3 regions of the Blautia sp. TM10-2 genome follow, and region 1 is predicted to be linked to each of the others. Evidence: predicted binding sites of a transcription regulator. Region 1 holds the regulator's gene; each other region holds the start of a gene.
What was found. Region 1 encodes Rex, which represses fermentation and respiration genes when NADH is low (regulators of the CRP and FNR family bind a similar motif). Its sites were predicted from a motif close to ATTGTTAANTANTTAACAAT; they were not measured.
Positions count from the first base shown of each region.

Region 2: a site for Rex is predicted at 1,679-1,698, ahead of DXD92_RS17240 (iron-sulfur cluster assembly scaffold protein). Genes of this name have one in related genera too.
Region 3: a site for Rex is predicted at 2,344-2,363, ahead of DXD92_RS05440 (L-lactate dehydrogenase). Genes of this name have one in related genera too.

Region 1 is NZ_QUJZ01000011.1:11,730-16,133, forward strand. It holds gene DXD92_RS12010 (ABC-F family ATP-binding cassette domain-containing protein) at 1-1,858, opposite strand, end outside; gene DXD92_RS12015 (redox-sensing transcriptional repressor Rex) at 2,013-2,669, shown strand; gene DXD92_RS12020 (bifunctional ADP-dependent NAD(P)H-hydrate dehydratase/NAD(P)H-hydrate epimerase) at 2,759-4,267, shown strand.
Region 2 is NZ_QUJZ01000020.1:49,897-54,300, forward strand. It holds gene DXD92_RS17230 (DNA topoisomerase) at 1-880, shown strand, start outside; gene DXD92_RS17235 (acyltransferase) at 929-1,600, shown strand; gene DXD92_RS17240 (iron-sulfur cluster assembly scaffold protein) at 1,818-2,510, shown strand; gene DXD92_RS17245 (GGGtGRT protein) at 2,536-3,546, shown strand; gene DXD92_RS19780 (DUF6783 domain-containing protein) at 3,614-3,706, shown strand; gene asd (aspartate-semialdehyde dehydrogenase) at 3,773-4,404, opposite strand, start outside.
Region 3 is NZ_QUJZ01000004.1:177,168-181,571, reverse strand. It holds gene DXD92_RS05450 (4Fe-4S dicluster domain-containing protein) at 1-322, opposite strand, end outside; gene DXD92_RS05445 (CoB--CoM heterodisulfide reductase iron-sulfur subunit B family protein) at 319-1,116, opposite strand; gene DXD92_RS05440 (L-lactate dehydrogenase) at 1,323-2,270, opposite strand; gene DXD92_RS05435 (Mur ligase family protein) at 2,774-4,324, opposite strand.

The sequences.
Region 1 (4,404 bases):
TGCTTAATTTCACACACTCTGCCACATTCGTTGCGACTTCCGGTTTCGACATTTCCTCATCAATTTCCGAATCGCGTGTCTCAAGCTCTTCAATTCGTTTCTCCGTCTTTTTCAGCTCGTTTTCTTTCTTGCGGAGACGTGCCTGTTCTTCTTTCTGCGCTTTCCAGTCCAGCTTTGTGGAGGAGGCTTCGGAAGGAGCCGCTGTTTCTTCCGGAGCGGCGGCATCGGCAGCAGGAGCATAGATGCGGGTCAGCTCTTCTTTTTTCTCCAGATAGTAATCGTAATTTCCGATATAGTTGACGAGTGTTTGTCCCGTCAGCTCCAGAATCCGGGTTGCAGTCTGATTGATAAAGTAACGGTCGTGGGAAACGTACAGTACCGTTCCAGTGTAATCCTTCAGCGCGTTTTCCAGAATCTCCTTTGATACGATATCGAGGTGGTTGGTCGGCTCGTCGAGGATCAGGAAGTTGGCGTTCGAGAGCATCAGCTTGGCAAGAGAAATTCGTCCGCGCTCACCGCCGCTCAAGGTATGAATCGGTTGGAAGACATCGTCGTTTGTAAACAGGAAGGCGGCCAGCACATTTCGGATTTCGGTGTTTGTCAGATACGGATACGCGTCGGAAATCTCCTGGAAAATGGTCTTTTCCATGTGGAGCACCTGATGCTCCTGATCGTAGTAACCGATCTGTACACGGCTTCCAAGTGTAAAAGAGCCGGCATCCGGGCGGATGACTTCGTTTAAGATCTTTAAGATCGTCGTTTTTCCCGTTCCGTTGTTTCCGATGATTGCGACGCGCTCCCCGCGCTTGATTTCGAAATTCAGATCCTGGAAAAGCGTCTGTCCCGGGAAGGCTTTGGAGAGGTGCTCGACGGTCAGCACATCGTTTCCGCTTGTGATGCGCGGTTCCAGACGGATCCGCATATCGGAGCGTACTTCGGTCGGCTTTTCCAGCACATCCATTTTGTCCAGCATTTTTTCACGGCTCTCGGCGCGTTTGATGGATTTCTCGCGGTTGAAAGATTTCAGCTTTGCAATGACTTCTTCCTGATGGTGGATTTCCTGCTGCTGGTTGACCCAGGCATGGTAAGCGGCTTCACGGAGCATTGCTTTTTTTTGACTGTAGGCGGTATAGTTTCCCTCAAAAGTTGTTACTTTTTTATTGTCCACTTCAACGACTTTTGTGACAACGCGGTCGAGAAAGTAACGGTCATGGGAGACGATCAGGACGGCTCCGCTGTAATTTAAAAGATACGTTTCGAGCCAGGAGATCGAGTCCATATCGAGGTGGTTGGTCGGCTCGTCGAGCAGAATGATGTCCGGTTTGGTGAGCAGCAGTTTACCAAGTGCCACGCGGGTCTTCTGACCGCCGGAGAGGGAGTCCACCTGTTTTTCAAAATCGCTCTCGGAAAAGCCAAGACCTTTTAAAACACCGACGACTTCACTGCGGTACGCGTATCCGTTTTCCAGTTCAAAGGTATGGGAGAGGCGGGTGTAGGTGGAAAGAAGTTCATCCAGCTCTGCACCGGATTTTGTATTCATATCACTTTCCATCTGACGGAGGCGTTCCTCCATATCGATCAGATTCTGTTTCGCGGTCAGCACTTCCTGGTAAATGGAAAGGTGTCCGGTCAGATCCTGATGCTGGGCGAGATAGCCCATCGTCTTTCCTTTGGAGAGGATGACCTCTCCCTCATCGGCCCTCATTTCGCCGATGATGATTTTTAACAGCGTCGATTTTCCGGCACCGTTGATGCCGACCAGTGCGGTTTTTTCGCGTTCTTCTATATGAAAAGATGCATTTTTGATAATTTCCGTTGTCCCGAATGCTTTCGAGATATTCTGACATGCAAGAATCATGTGGTTCCTCCAGATAACATATTTCTGTATTTTGACATAATACACCATCCTTATTATAGAGAGTAATACACAAAATTTCAAGAAATCTTTGACAATTTTCTATCAACCATATATAATATGAATATATGCAGGTGTAAATAAGGAGGAATTTATCTTGGAAGAAAAAGGAATTTCGCGGGCAGTTATCAAAAGACTTCCTAGATATTATCGTTACCTGGGCGAATTGCTGGAGGACGGAGTAGAACGGATCTCTTCCGGTGAGCTGAGCGAGCGGATGAAAGTGACAGCTTCCCAGATTCGCCAGGATTTAAATAATTTCGGCGGCTTCGGCCAGCAGGGGTATGGTTATAACGTGCGGTATCTGTACAGCGAGATTGGAAAAATTTTAGGTCTGGACAGAGTCCACAATATGATTTTTGTCGGAGCCGGAAATCTGGGACAGGCGCTTGCTAATTATGCGGCCTTTGAAAGAAGCGGATTCAAAACGGTCGGTATTTTTGACGTCAACCCGGTATTAAAAGGAATCTCCGTGCGCGGAATTGAAATCCGCATGGCGGACGAGCTTCCGGAATTTATCAAGGAACACCATGTAGAGATTGCGGCTTTGACACTGCCAAAAGCAAAAGCGGTAGAGATGGCAGAGATTCTCGTGGACAACGGTGTAAAAGCAATCTGGAATTTTGCACATACCGATCTAAACTTAAAACTTCCGAAAGATGTGATCGTCGAGAACGTCCATCTTTCCGAAAGTCTGATGCGTCTCTCCTACAATCTGACCAGATATGAGGCGGAGCATCCAAAGAACAATTAAGAAACCAAAACAAAAGCAGGAGAGTCTTCGGGAAACCGGAGACTTTTTCTGTTCACTTTCCGGATAAGGCAGGAAAAGGAGGAAAAGCGATGAAACGGATTCTTACAGCAGCACAGATGAAGCAGGCAGACCGCAATACGATCGAAACCATGGGGGTACCGTCCCTGGTACTGATGGAGCGCGCAGCGCTGTCCTGCGTGGAGGAGCTTCAAAATGGAACATGGGATACAGGAAAAGTCCTTGCTGTGTGCGGTCCCGGAAATAATGGAGGGGACGGTGCGGCAATTGCACGGATTTTAAAGACGAAAGGGGTGGATGCGGAACTGTTCTGTCTTGGAAATCCGGAAAAATACAGTGAAGGCATGAGAGCACAGAAGAAAATTGCGGAAAATTATGGGGTCCGTGAGGTTAAGAATCCGGATTTCCGGGAATATACTGTTATCATAGATGCCATCTTTGGAATTGGCGTATCCCGTCCGCTGGCAGGGGAGTACCGGAGGGCAGTGGAAGCAATCTGCGCAAGCGGTGTTCCTGTTCTTGCCGTGGACATCCCTTCGGGGATCCACACGGATACCGGAGAGGTCCTTGATGCGGCGGTGAAAGCCAGAGCCACGGTGACATTTGCCTGTGCAAAGCCAGGGCTTCTCTTTGATCCCGGAAAACGATATGCCGGAGAGGTCCTGGTCCGTGATATCGGAATCGGCTTTGATGCAGGAGAAGAGGAGACGCCCTGGTACGGTTCAGTGGAAAAAGAAGATCTGGACCGGTTTCTTACCCGCACGCCGATGGGAAATAAGGGAACCTTCGGAAAGGTGCTGGTACTTGCCGGTTCCGGTGCCATGTGCGGAGCCGCTGTTTTGTGTGCCAGGGCAGTCCTTGCATCCGGTGCCGGCATGGTAAAGGTTGTGACAGAGGAAAGAAACCGTACGCCGCTTTTCTGTGCCCTGCCGGAAGCAATGGCGGATTTCTGGAAGGAGGATGAGCCGCTTCCGGAAGAAGCCCTGCTGCAGGATCTCGCCTGGGCGGACGCTGTTGTTGCGGGACCGGGACTTTCCAAAAGCCGGACGGCAAAAGAACTGCTCGTTTTTACGGTGCAGCACACAGAAGTTCCTCTTGTTCTGGATGCAGATGCGCTGAACCTGATTGCAGAAGATGCAGAGATTCTTTCGGGCTGCCGGGCAGAAAAAATTTTAACGCCTCATGTAGGAGAGCTTGCACGGCTGCTGCACATGACCATTGCAGAATGCCAGCGTGACCCGGCAGGAAGCGCCGGAAGGGCAGCCGAAAAATACCAGGCCTGCTGTGTACGAAAGGATTCCGTAACCGTGACAGCAGAGGAAGGGCGTGAGCAGTATTACATAAACACAAGCGGAAGCAGTGCGCTTGCGACGGCGGGAAGCGGCGATGTGCTCGCGGGAATCACAGGCGCCTTTGCAGCAAAACGTCAGTGTGAAAAAAACGAGAAAAAAATCAGCCTTGCCAAAACAGCGGCACTGGCGGCATATGCGCATGGAAAGGCGGGAGAGGCTGCGGAAGAAAAAAGCAGTGCTTCCTATGTAACAGCATCCGAGATTATCAGAGGATTGCAGTCAATCTGAGCAAAGCAGATCAGAATCACGGGTTCCCAAAAGGACTCCGGGCGGACTTTTTTGAAGCGCCGGATGAAATTTGTGAATACCTCCGGAAAAACAGGCAATATTAAATACATGGAAACGATTTTAAAAGGCGTAAAACG
Region 2 (4,404 bases), on a different contig from region 1:
CCTTGGCAATCTGCGGAATCTTTCGGAGCTTTCCGCCAAAGTATACGAAACGATTGTCCGCCGTTTTCTTAGCATCTTCTATCCATCGGCCGTCTATCAGAAGGTCGTGCTTGTGACGGAAATCGGCGGCGAACAGTTCTTTTCCAACTTCCGTGTCCTCGTGGAGGAGGGCTACTTAAAAGCAATGCACTACTCCTTCTTCCGTAAAAAGGATGAGGACGAGGACGGAAAAAAGGACGAGGAAACAACGTGCGATCCCGCATTTCTTGTCGCGCTGTCCCAGTTAAAGAAAGGCAGTGAACTGAACCTGCTCGGCCTTTCAATGAAAGAGGGCGAAACCTCCCCGCCGAAGCGCTATACTTCCGGTTCCATGATCCTTGCGATGGAGAATGCCGGACAGCTCATCGAAGATGAGGAGCTGCGTGAGCAGATCAAGGGAAGCGGCATCGGAACGAGTGCAACGCGTGCGGAGATCTTAAAAAAGCTTGTCTTTATCAAGTATCTCGCGCTGAACAAAAAGACACAGGTCATCACACCAACGCAGCTCGGTGAAATGATCTATGACGTCGTCCACCAGTCCATCCGCCCGCTTCTGAACCCGGAGCTGACAGCAAGCTGGGAAAAGGGACTCACCTATGTGGCGGAGGGATCCATTACCTCTGAGGAATATATGGGAAAACTGGAAAACTTTGTAACACGCCACACCGTGAATGTAAAGCAGATGCGGAACCAGTTCCAGTTAAAGAGCAGTTTTGATGCGTCCGCGCCGTACTATAAAAAAGCCTCTTCCACACGTTCCGGTGCCGGAAAAAGCACGTCTTCAAGAAGCTCTTCTGCAAAGTCTTCTTTGAACAGAAAAAAGACCGCACAGAACACTTGAAATGTGGTAAGATAAACAGGAACAGAAAAAAGAAAGGATGAATCACTCATGAAAGATGCAACCATTTCTGAACTTTATGATTTAACCCAGACCATTGCCGCAAAAATCTTTGAAGGCAAAACGTATCCATGGGAAGTGCTTCCGCTCATCAAGGACTTTATTCTTGAACTCGGCGAGACGCTTGATCCGGCAGAATACGAAAAACGCGGTGAAAATATCTGGATCGCAAAAGATGCCAGTATCGCACCGACCGCTTCCATCAACGGCCCATGCATCATCGGAAAAGGCGCGGAGATCCGCCAGTGTGCTTTTATCCGCGGAAATGCCATCGTCGGCGAGGGCGCTGTCGTTGGTAACTCCACCGAGCTGAAAAATGTCATTCTCTTTAATAAAGTACAGGTTCCGCACTACAATTACGTCGGTGACTCTGTTCTTGGCTACAAAGCGCACATGGGTGCCGGTTCCATTACTTCCAATGTAAAGTCCGACAAGAAGCTTGTCGTTGTCAAAAGCGCCGATGAGCAGATCGAAACCGGACTGAAAAAATTCGGTGCGATGCTCGGCGATGAAGTTGAGGTCGGCTGTAACAGCGTATTGAACCCGGGAACGGTTGTCGGAAGAAATTCCAACATTTATCCACTCTCCTGTGTTCGCGGCGTGATCCCGTCAGGTCATATTTTTAAGAATGCGAAAGAAATTGTCAAAAAATCTGATAATTAAAAAAAATCTCTTTTATCGAGAGAAAACCAAACCGATTGATTTAAAAGACCGCCGGAAATTTTATCGTTTTCCGGTGGTCTTTGCAATTTTTTATCAAAATATGCTGGACGAATGACCAATTTTGTGAGACAATAACCATAGGTCTGTGAACAGGCTGGAAACAGTCCGTTCGAAAGACAAAAGCTCAAATAAGTACATATTTGAAAGGAGTTTAACAATGACTTATTCACACGAAGTAGAAATGATGTGTCCGGTTGCCCAGGGCGTGCATCACGGTGCAGCTCCGATTCCGGAGGAAGCAAAATGGGTAAAAGCAAAAGAAATCAAAGACATTTCCGGATTCACTCACGGTATTGGCTGGTGCGCACCGCAGCAGGGTACCTGCAAGCTGACTCTGAACGTAAAAGAGGGCGTTATCCAGGAAGCTCTCGTTGAGACCATCGGATGTTCAGGAATGACTCATTCTGCAGCTATGGCATCTGAGATTCTGCCAGGACTTACCATCCTTGAGGCACTGAATACTGACCTTGTGTGTGATGCTATCAATACTGCTATGAGAGAGCTCTTCCTGCAGATCGTTTACGGAAGAAGCCAGAGTGCATTCTCCGAGGACGGACTGGTTGTAGGCGCAGGCCTGGAAGACCTTGGTAAAGGACTTCGTTCCCAGGTTGGTACCATGTACGGAACTCTTGCAAAAGGACCTCGTTACCTGGAGATGACCGACGGTTATGTAACAGGTATCGCTCTGGATGCAGATGATGAGATTATCGGTTACAAATTCATCAACTTCGGAAAGATGATGAACTTCATCAAAGCCGGCGATGATGCAAACACAGCTTTCGAAAAAGCAAGCGGACAGTACGGACGTGTTGCTGATGCTGTTAAGATCGTTGACCCGAGAAAAGAGTAATCAGATAATTTAGGAGGATAGGAAAATGGCTTTATTTGAATCATATGAAAGAAGAGAGAAACAGATTCTGGCTAAGCTTGCTGAGTACGGAATCAACTCCATCGAAGAAGCTGCAGAAGTTACAAAAGCTGCTGGCCTTGATGTATACAAAATGATCGAAGGCATTCAGCCAATCTGCTTCGAGAATGCAAAATGGGCTTACACTGTAGGCGCAGCAATCGCAATCAAAAAAGGATGCCGCAAAGCTTCTGAAGCTGCTGCAGCAATCGGTGAGGGACTTCAGTCCTTCTGTATCCCGGGTTCTGTAGCAGATCAGCGTAAAGTTGGTCTTGGCCATGGTAACCTTGGTAAAATGCTTCTGGAAGAGGACACCGAGTGCTTCGCATTCCTGGCTGGACATGAGTCCTTCGCAGCTGCTGAGGGTGCTATCGGTATCGCTGAAAAAGCAAACAAAGTACGTCAGAAACCTCTGCGTGTTATCCTGAACGGTCTTGGAAAAGACGCTGCTCAGATCATCGCTCGTATCAACGGCTTTACTTATGTAGAGACTGAGTATGACTACTACACCGGAGAACTGAAAGAAGTATTCAGAAAAGCATACTCCGATGGACCGCGTGCGAAAGTTAACTGCTACGGCGCTAACGACGTTCGCGAAGGCGTTGCTATCATGTGGAAAGAGAACGTTGACGTTTCCATCACCGGAAACTCCACCAACCCGACTCGTTTCCAGCATCCAGTTGCAGGTACCTACAAAAAAGAGCGTATCGAAGCTGGTAAAAAATACTTCTCCGTTGCTTCCGGCGGTGGTACAGGACGTACTCTTCACCCGGACAACATGGCAGCAGGTCCTGCTTCCTACGGTATGACCGATACTATGGGACGTATGCATTCTGACGCTCAGTTTGCAGGTTCTTCTTCTGTACCGGCTCACGTAGAAATGATGGGTCTGATCGGCGCAGGAAACAACCCAATGGTTGGTATGACTGTTGCTGTAGCTGTTGCTGTTGAAGAGGCAGCAAAAGCTGGCAAATTCTAAGATTAGCCAAACCTTGCGTAAATAAAATTATTTGAGCAAAAAAGAAGCGCCGCGGGAATTTTCCCGTATGGCGCTTCTTTTTTGCTGCTTTCGATATCCTGCAAAGTTGGGCGTGCAGATTGCAGGAACGATGTTTCAAACACATGCTATATTCTTTTGATCCATGCACAAAAAACGCCTCTGAACCCAAAACGTTTCAGAGGCGTTTTTTATATCATTCTAAGCATTATTTTGCAGCGATAAACTTCTTTGCAACCAGTGTCTCTGCACAAAGTACTGCTCCGCCTGCTGCGCCGCGGACCGTGTTGTGGGACAGACCTACGAATTTCCAGTCGTAGATGGAATCCTCTCTTAAACGGCCTACGTTGATTCCCATACCGTTCTCGTAGTTGACATCCAGTGTTACCTGCGGACGGTTATCTTCTGTCATGTAACGGATGAACTGTTTCGGTGCGCTTGGCAGATTCAGCTCCTGCGGAAGGCCTTTGAAGTTCTCCAGTTTTTCGATCAGCTGCTCTTTCGTCGGTTTCTTGCGGAATTTTACGAAAACAGCTGCGGTGTGTCCGTTTAATACCGGAACACGGATACACTGACAGGTGATCTTCGGCTCAGTTGCTTTTACGATCACGCCGTTTTCAATTTTACCCCAGATACGAAGCGGCTCCTGCTCGCTCTTCTCTTCTTCTCCGCCGATGAACGGGATGATGTTGCCTTCCATCTCCGGCCAGTCTTTGAAGGTTTTTCCTGCTCCGGAAATTGCCTGGTATGTGGTTGCAACCACTTCATATGGCTCGAACTCTTTCCATGCCGTTAATACCGGTGCATAGCTCTGGATTGAACAGTTCGGTTTTACAGCGA
Region 3 (4,404 bases), on a different contig from region 1:
GAGCCGGAATTTCATCCGGAGAAAGATAATTCTCTCCTCTCTGACGGATCACGGAAAGACGAACTGCCTCGATCAGTTTGGCAGGTTTTACGTCTCTTGGACAGCGCTCTACACATGCGAAGCAGGAGAGGCATTTCCAGATGGACTTGGAGTTCATCAGTGCTTCCACATCGCCGTTCTGTACGTAAGATACAAACTGATGCGGACGGATGTCCATTTCGTTATAAGCAGGACAGGATGCGGAACATTTACCGCATTTCATACATTTTCTGGTATCCACACCGGCGATGGCACGGATTTCATCGGATGTTGCAATTTTCATGCCTGCACCTCCTCTTTGATGCCGAGTGCTTCTGCAAGAAGCTCGGTAAAGTAGGTAACCGGAAGACCTTCTTTTGTTCCGTTATTGCGCAGGTTGTACATGCAAAGCGGACATGCAGTGATCAGTTCTTCTGCTCCTTTGTAGGATGCGGATGCCATGATCTGGTCTACCATGTTGGATGCCATTTTCTTTTCTTTGAGGGATATGTAGCCGCCGCAGCACTCATTTCTCATCGGATATACGACCGGTGTTGCGCCAAGGGCCTTGATAAAGTCTTCAATGATTGTCGGATTTTCCGGATCGTCAAACTGCATTGTGGTGCTCGGACGAAGCAGCATACAGCCGTAATATGCGCCGATTTTTCTTCCTTTTAATGGGTTTACCACTTTCTCTTTGATCTTGTCAAATCCAACGACGTCACGCAGCACTTCCAGATAATGAAGTACTTTCGTTTCGCCAAGATATGGCTCGGAAAGAGCCATGTAGTTGTTTACTTTTGTCTGAATGTCTTCTACATTCGCCATGTCATCGTTTACGCGTTTGATCACGTGATGACAGGCGGAACAGACTGTGATCAGATCCTGTCCTTTTTCTTTGGCGTCTGCTAAGGCGCGAACCGAAGAAAGTTTTGTGGCGATTTCATCGGATGCCTGTGGATACACAGCTCCGCAGCACTGCCAGTTTTCAATTTCTTCCAGTTCAAATCCCAGAACTTTTGCGCACTCTCTGGCATAATGATCCAGATCTTTTGCTTTGTTCTTCAGCGTACAGCCCGGAAAATAACTGTAGGTCATGGAATTGCTCCTTTCTTACTTGCTCCTGTTGGTTTCCATTTTTCCTGCGGTATCTTCTGTCCGGCACCGGAAAAATTTCCGGTACTCTTTTTATGTACACCCGGCGGAAAATTTCTTCAGGCGCACGTTAAGGCAGTGGGAGATACCGCTCTTTCGCACTTTCTGCCACTGCCATAAATTTTATGTTTTGAGCTTATTGCCCGCTCTTAGTGCTCGATCTGTGCGATAACTGCTTTTAATGCGTCGGCACTTGCTTTGAGTTTTTCTACTTCCTCTTTTGTCATACGCATCGGAATCTTGCCCTGTACGCCTTTCGGTCCAACGAGGGTCAGTGTGCTTAAGCATACATCCTCGATGCCGTACTCACCGTGCATCATGGAAGATACGGTTGCTACAGAATCGGAAGAAGAAAGAATGGTTGCTACCAGTTTGCATACTGCAACAGATACTGCATAGAAAGTAGCTCCTTTGTTTGCAATAACCTGTCCGCCGGAAGTTCTTACGTACTCCAGCATAGCATCTTTGTCGATCTTGGTTACGTTCCTGCCCATTTTTTCTACGGTCTCGTAGTACTCGTCCAGACTGACACCGGAAACGTAAGCGCCGCTCCACGGAATGAAGGAAGTATCGCCGTGCTCACCGAATACGTAAGCGTGGATGTTTTTCTGGGCAATGTTGAGGTGTTCAGACAGTCCGCAGCGAAGTCTCGCGGAATCCAGCATGGTACCAGAACCAAGGATCTGGTTTTCCGGAAGTCCGGAGATCTTTGTAAACACGTAGGTCATGATATCAACCGGGTTGCTTACAATGATGTAGATGGCATTCGGAGCCGCTTTTACGATTTCCGGTGTGATGGATTTTAAGATGTTTACGTTGGTCTGGGTCAGCTCAATACGGGTCTGGCCAGGCTTTCTTGCAATACCGGAAGTAATAATTACGATATCAGAGTCCTTGGCATCCTCATACTCACCTGCGATGATGGAGACCGGATCGCGGAAGCAGGTACCCTGCGCGATATCCATAACCTCTCCCTCTACTTTTTTCTTGTTAATATCGATGAGAACAATCTCAGACGCGATGTCTTCGTTCGACAGTGTATAGGCGATCGTAGATCCAACGCTTCCAGCTCCAATGATGGTAATCTTGCTGCTCATAAATACTCCTTTCTAAAATACCCCTAGTTGGTTTTTGTGATTGATAAATTTTTCACTTTCCTTATCATAGCACTATGACAAGAATTTAACAAGTGTTTTTTTCGAGCATTTTCGTGAAATCTTTTTTCTCACTGAGCCCGTACGCTTCCAGAAGGGGTGTTCTGGATATATTTCAATACAATTATACCATTTTTTGTTCTTTTTCACAAGAATTCTTTCCAAAAACTTACAGCTTTGTCCTTCATCCCGCAGAATTCGTCTTTTTCCGCATGGTTCCCGGGTTTTTGCTTTCTGTGTTTAGTTTCACACGTCTAACTTTCGTTCGTTATATTTTTAACAACTTTTCGTCATACGGGCTAGTTTCTGTCCTTCTTTTCTACATTTTGTAGGATGTATCCGCCAAATTTCCTGTCTGATTTTCATTTCTGCTGCCGCCAGACGCAAAAAAGACACGGATTTTTCTGTTCCGTGTCTTTTTTGCTCTGTTTTTTCTGTTTTTGCTTCTATTCTTCTGTTTCACGGGCCGTTGCCGCTTCGGCAAATGCATTTCCATATTCGGCAAGCGCCTCTTTTGCATAGACGGCATCTGACCGGTACGGCACATTTCCGTTTCCGACGTGCATCGTCACGTCCGCGCCTTTTCCAAGGATCAGAACAACCTCTCCCGGTACGGCGCCAAGAATCGCCTCCCGGATTGCTGCTCCGCGGTCCATGCGGATCTGGAAGGATGCACCTTCCTTTGCTATGTACCCGCCGATCTCCTCACAGATCGCCTGCGGATCTTCGTTTCCCGGATCATCCGGTACGAGGAAAATCCGGTCCGCCCGTTTTCCGGAAATCTCACCCATATCTTTTCTGCGGTTGAATGCTTTTCCGCCCGGGGTTCCGAACACAACGCTTACGCGGCTCCCCGGGTATTCGAGTGCTACGGTATCAAACATTTTTTCAAAACTCAGGCCATTGTGCGCGAAATCCACGATCGCCGTGACCTCGCCCGCGCTGCTCTCATACGTCTCCATCCTTCCCGGAACGGTGACGCCAAGGAGGCTTTCCTTGATCAGCGAAACCGGGATTCCCATCGACCAGGCAGCCGCAATGGCAGCTACGGCATTCTCCACATTGAAGGCTCCGTGCACCGGCAGGGTAAAATCTTCCGAGAAATCCGGTCCTGCCACATGGAAATAGAATTTTCCTCTGCCCGGCTTGATATCACTCACGCGGATTACAGCATTTTCTTTCGATCCAAACGTAACGACGCGCTCACATTTTGCCGCAGCTTTCAGGATTTCCCCGATATGGTCGCTGTCCAGGTTCACGCAGGCGCAGGTGCAGCGGTCGAAGATCTTTAATTTCGACTGGAAATAATCATCAAAATCCTTGTGCTCCGTCGGGCTGATGTGGTCCTTGGAGATGTTCAGGAAAATGGCGGTATCAAAATGCGTGTTTCCGACTCTCTCGTATTTGAGCGCCTGGGAGGATACTTCCATCACCATATGGGAAAGGCCTGCATCTACGGCATTGCGCATATGACGGCACAGCTCCAGGGATTCCGGCGTGGTGAGCGTTGATGCTTCTCTCGTCTTTCCGTCGTAATATTCAATCGAACTTAACAGTGCACATCCGTTTCCGCCCTGTTTTTTCAGGCAGGCATCGAGCATCGACTGCAGGTAGTAGGCTGTCGTTGTCTTTCCTTTTGTTCCGGTCAGCGCCGTGACATGCAGCGACTTTGCCGGATAATCGTAAAACGCCTCACCCAGCACAAACTGTGCTTTTCTGGCATCGTTGACGATGAGCGCCGGAATTTCTTTTCCCGCTTCGTATTTTTTTTCACTTACATAGGCAACAGCACCGCGGTTTACGGCGTCTTTTAAGTATGCCTCTTTGAATGCAGCTCCTTTGCAGAGAAACAGCGTTCCCTGATCCGCTCCGCCCGAAAAATACGTTACGAGGGTAACGGGTCTGTCCTCTCCTTCTTTTCCTTCCGGCTCTGCAAATTCCACCAGAAGGCCTTCCTGCTCCAGAAGTTTCTTATATTCTAATACCGACTGTTTCATAGGATATCTTCCTCTCTTCTATGGGATTCTTTTTCAGCTTTCCTAAAATCCAGGCTCCATTATACCAGAATTGAAACAGC